One region of the Pseudoalteromonas sp. NCIMB 1079 genome, then DNA from elsewhere that is predicted to be linked to it. Evidence: predicted binding sites of a transcription regulator. Region 1 holds the regulator's gene; the other holds the start of a gene.

Region 1 (2,467 bases):
GTCGCCTTGTTTTTTTTGTAATAAAGCAATTTTGCCTGTGGCTTCTATTATCCCAGTAAACATAGCACTACTCTTTTTATTAAGTGATTTTAATGAGTTTTGACGCGGTGATACGTAAATCGTCACCAATGCGCGCACATTCATTAAATGTTAAATCAACGGTGTTTTGCATACTCGTCAATTCAGGAAAGTTAACTAAACTTTTTGCATCATGGCCCATTAGTTTAGGCGCTAAATAAAAAACAAACTCGTCAACTAAATTGAGCTCTGTCATTTTACCAGCAAGTGTTGCACCAGCTTCAAGCCAAACATTATTAAACTGCAGTTGCCCAAGTTTTTTTAAAACGGCTTGTAAATCAACTTTACCGTTACTTTCACTAACTTCAATATGCTTTACAAAATGCGGCCATTGCAATGATTTATCAACCTTAGTCGTAAATATTATTACATCACTTTGGATTTCAAATAAAGCAAGGTCAGGTGTTAAACGGTTTTGAGAGTCAATTATAACACGCACAGGCTGGCGAAGCGGCAAATCTGTAGGTAGTGTGCACGGTAACTCACTTAATCGCACATTAAGTTTAGCATCGTCTACTAGCACAGTATCGGCACCGGTTAAAATAGCACAGCTTTGCGCTCGGTATAATTGCACGTCTTGTCGAGCAGCAGGACTTGTGATCCACTTACTTTGCCCATTTTTAAGGGCTGTTTTACCATCTATGCTTGCTGCCATTTTACAGGTCACATAAGGTAAGCCTTGCTCCATACGCTTAAAAAAGCCAACGTTAAGTGCGCGAGCTTGTGATTCGAGTAACCCGTAAGCAACGTCAATACCCGCGTCGCTCAGTATTTTAAGGCCTTTGCCAGCAACTTGTGGATTTGTATCAACCATAGCAGCAATTACTTTTACCACACCGGCAGCTTTTAAGCCTTCGGCGCACGGTGGCGTACGGCCATAATGACTACACGGTTCAAGCGTTACATAAGCCGTTGCACCTTGTGCATTTTTTCCAGCGACAGCCAGTGCATTTACTTCAGCATGGCCTTGACCTGCTAATTGATGAAAACCCTCGCCAATTATTTGATTATTTTTAACTAAGACACAGCCAACATTAGGGTTAGGTGTGGTAGTAAACCGACCTTTTTTGGCAAGTTCTATGGCGCGTGCCATATACATTTCATCATGTTCAGTAAAAGTAATTTGGTTAAGCATTTATTATACCAATTGCGTTAAATAAGTGGTCCATTATAGCGCTAAGAAAATAGCGCAATAACAAGGCGAAAATTATGACATATAGTTGTTCTATATGAATAATTTTTAACGCAGTGAGTGCGCTATTTAATGCGATAGAATGATCATATTTTTAATAAAATTGGTATTACTCCCCTAAACGGGCAATTTCTTCGCCAAATTCGCGTATATCTTCAAACGATCGATAAACAGAGGCAAATCTTACGTACGCTACTTTATCGAGCTTTTTGAGGGCTTCCATAATGCACTCACCCACCAAATGGCTTGAAATTTCTCGTTCGCCTGTAGCACGCAACTGCGATTTTATTATATTCACCACTTCATCTACTTGCTCTGTGCTCACTGGACGTTTTTCGAGTGCGCGATTTAAGCCATTTAATAATTTATCTTCGTTAAATGGTTCGCGGCTGCCGTCTTGTTTAATAACACGAGGCATAACCAGTTCAGCGCCTTCAAATGTAGTAAAGCGCTCATGGCAGTCGTTGCACTCACGGCGCCTGCGAACTTGATGGCCTCCACCAACAAGGCGTGAGTCAATAACTTTAGTATCTTTTGCGGTACAAAATGGACAATGCATAGCTCGGTACTTCCGTTTTAAAACAAAAAAGACCGCTAAATAGCGGTCTTTTATCTTAGCAAAAATTAAGGTCTGTTGCTCTTTCAGGATTTAAATTTGTTTTATCTAGAGCCAATTTAATTGCACTGTGCGATTTATAATCGAATAAACTGAGTCAAAACCCAGCCACAAAGCAAAAACTACTTTTAGAGCCACTTCAAAAACAGCGCAAATTTAATCTCAAAAGATAAACAGCTCCCTAACTGTTGTGCTGTTAATTACTGTTGCTTATGCAATTAAGCGTAAACAGGTAATTTTGCACAAATTGCTTTTACTTTTTCTTTAACTTGCGCCTGTACAGATTCATCAGTGATGTTATCTAGTACGTCACAAATCCAGCCAGCAAGCTCTTTTGATTCTTCTTCTTTGAAACCACGACGAGTGATTGCAGGAGAACCAATACGCAAACCAGATGTTACAAACGGAGAACGTGGATCGTTTGGCACTGAGTTTTTGTTAACTGTGATGTTAGCGTTACCAAGGGCTGCATCTGCATCTTTACCAGTGATATCTTTATCGATTAAATCGAGTAGGAATAAGTGGTTTTCAGTTTTATCAGATACGATTTTGTAGCCGCGCTCTTGCATTACAGCAACCAT
Region 2 (2,467 bases), 840 kb from region 1:
CGGTTATTTTTAAGTACAAGTAGGTTCTCTACTTCTAAATGCCAAAGCGGGTAGAATAATGTTGCTGCGCCGCCACGTACACCACCTTGTGAACAACTTTTAACCGCTGTTTGAAAGTGCTTATAAAAAGGGATACAACCTGTGTGATACGCTTCGCCGTTACGAATATGGCTACCTAGCGCACGTATTCTACCTGCATTAATACCAATTCCCGCACGTTGTGAAACGTATTTAACAATAGCTGACGACGTTGCATTGATTGAATCAAGGCTGTCGCCACATTCAATTAATACACACGAGCTAAATTGGCGAGTAGGCGTACGTACACCCGACATAATTGGCGTTGGTAGAGATATTTTAAATAAAGATACTGCATCGTAAAAACGTTTAATGTAATCAGTACGTGTTTCACGTGGGTAATCTGAAAATAAGCTTGCCGCAACTAAAATATATAAAAACTGTGCACTTTCGTATATTTCACCCGATACACGGTTTTGAACGAGATACTTACCTTCAAGTTGCTTTACAGCAGCGTAGCTAAAGTTAAGATCGCGAGAATGATCAAGGTATGCATCAAGCTCATCTAACTCTTGCTCTGTGTAATCTACTAGTAAATGAGCATCATAGCGTTTATCGCCAACCATTTTTGTTACGTGGTCAAATAAACGTGGTGGCTCAAATTGACCGTACGCTTTTTTACGTAAATGGAATACAGCTAAACGTGCAGCTAAGTATTGGTAATCAGGCGATTCTTTTGAAATCTGATCCGCTGCTGCTTTGATGATGGTTTCGTGAATGTCTTTAGTACGAATACCGTCGTAAAACTGAATGTGCGACTTTAATTCAACTTGCGAAACCGAAACGTTGTTTAAACCTTCGGCGGCCCACTCAATAACGCGATGGATCTTATCCAGATCAAGAGGCTCTTTACGCCCGTCACGTTTGCTTACAGATAACTGTTGGTTCATTTGCCTGTATTCCTTGGGAATTATGTATTTTGACCAATGCTTTATACCTCGCCGAGGCAAGGTATATACTCATTTATTATAAGTTTCGCCATATTTGCGAATTTAATTGAATAACATTTGGCCACAATATCTGGTGTTGTTCAATTTAGAGATCACAAGATAGTGTGGTCTGAGTTGTTTTGCAAGGGACATAATTGCCCCTATTTGTGGATAACTTCGGGATAACGTATTTGTGTTAGTAGACACTCACCTTCGAACAATCATTTAAGTTGAAATATGCAAAAATCAACTAATGATCTGCTAAATTTACGCATTTTAAAAATAAATTTTGACTGCTTTTTTTATCAGCAAGCTTTGTGTAAAAACTAACACAATCACAATATATAGTGTTTATTAATTAACATGGCACTATATATGGTTAAAACCATCAATTGGGCTTTGCCAGTTAAAATCAGCATTCCAGCTGTTGGCTTCATCAATACTTGGTATGTAGCCCCAAAGTGCCGTTGCTGTGCGCATACCTGCGGCTTTGCCTGCTTGTATGTCTCGCTGTGCATCACCAATGTACAAACAGCGGTTAGGCTTAACTCCCATTAATTTTGCACAATGTAGTAATGGGAGAGGTGACGGTTTGGCCTCTGCTAAGGTGTCGCCACTTATTACTACACTGGCATTTTTTAATGCGGGCATAGTTGCCACTAAAGGATCGGTTAAAAACCCCGGTTTGTTAGTCATGATCCCCCATTTGATCTTTTTCTGATCAAGGGCAATAAGTAACGATTCAACTCCGCTGAAGCAACGTGTGTGATTTGCTATGTTTGCAGCGTATTCGTCGACTAATTGCTTGATAAGTTCGCTTTGAGGTTGTGTGTCCCATAACTCTTTAAAACCAGCCTCTAATAATGCGCCTGCGCCGTTAGATGCCGCAGGGCGGTATACATCACTACTAACTGGCTCTATTTTATTGCTAATAAGCACTGCGTTTAAAGCGGCACCTAAATCATCAGCGGTGTCGAGTAGAGTGCCGTCTAAATCAAATAAAAATGCATCGTACTCAATAAGGGGGAGGGGGGCTTGAGAGTTAGCCATTAAGCTAACTTCTCAAAGTACAGTATGTAATTTACGCTAACGTCACTATTGAGCGTATATTGCTTTGATAGTGGATTATAAGAAAGGCCTGTACTTGCACGAACTTTTAAACCCGCTTGCTCTGCCCATGCAATGAGCTGCGCAGGTTTTATAAACTTTTTATGGTCGTGTGTACCTTCAGGCACCATTTTTAAAAGTTTTTCAGCGCCAACAATGGCGTATAAATATGCCTTAGGTGTTTTGTTTAGAGTTGAAAAAAACACATGCGCGCCTGGTTTGGCTAGTGCAGCTACAGCATGAATGATAGATGCTGGGTCGGGAACGTGTTCAAGCATTTCCATACAGGTTATTACATCAAAGCGCTCTGGGTGTTGCGATGCAAACTCTTCTGCAGGCACTTTTATATAATC

What was found. Region 1 encodes NrdR, which represses ribonucleotide reductase genes. Its sites were predicted from a motif close to AAACACNANATNTNGTGTTT; they were not measured.
Region 2: nrdA (class 1a ribonucleoside-diphosphate reductase subunit alpha) is a predicted target of NrdR. The motif match lies at 1,088-1,107, and genes of this name have one in related genera.

The regions. Positions count from the first base shown of each region.
Region 1 covers NZ_JBEWZA010000001.1:1,177,517-1,179,983, reverse strand. Annotated here, with positions in the region: gene ABX891_RS05480 (riboflavin synthase) at 1-63, opposite strand, end outside; gene ribD (bifunctional diaminohydroxyphosphoribosylaminopyrimidine deaminase/5-amino-6-(5-phosphoribosylamino)uracil reductase RibD) at 80-1,213, opposite strand; gene nrdR (transcriptional regulator NrdR) at 1,380-1,829, opposite strand; gene glyA (serine hydroxymethyltransferase) at 2,105-2,467, opposite strand, start outside.
Region 2 covers NZ_JBEWZA010000001.1:2,020,112-2,022,578, forward strand. Annotated here, with positions in the region: gene nrdA (class 1a ribonucleoside-diphosphate reductase subunit alpha) at 1-968, opposite strand, end outside; gene ABX891_RS09350 (HAD family hydrolase) at 1,377-2,057, opposite strand; gene ubiG (bifunctional 2-polyprenyl-6-hydroxyphenol methylase/3-demethylubiquinol 3-O-methyltransferase UbiG) at 2,057-2,467, opposite strand, start outside.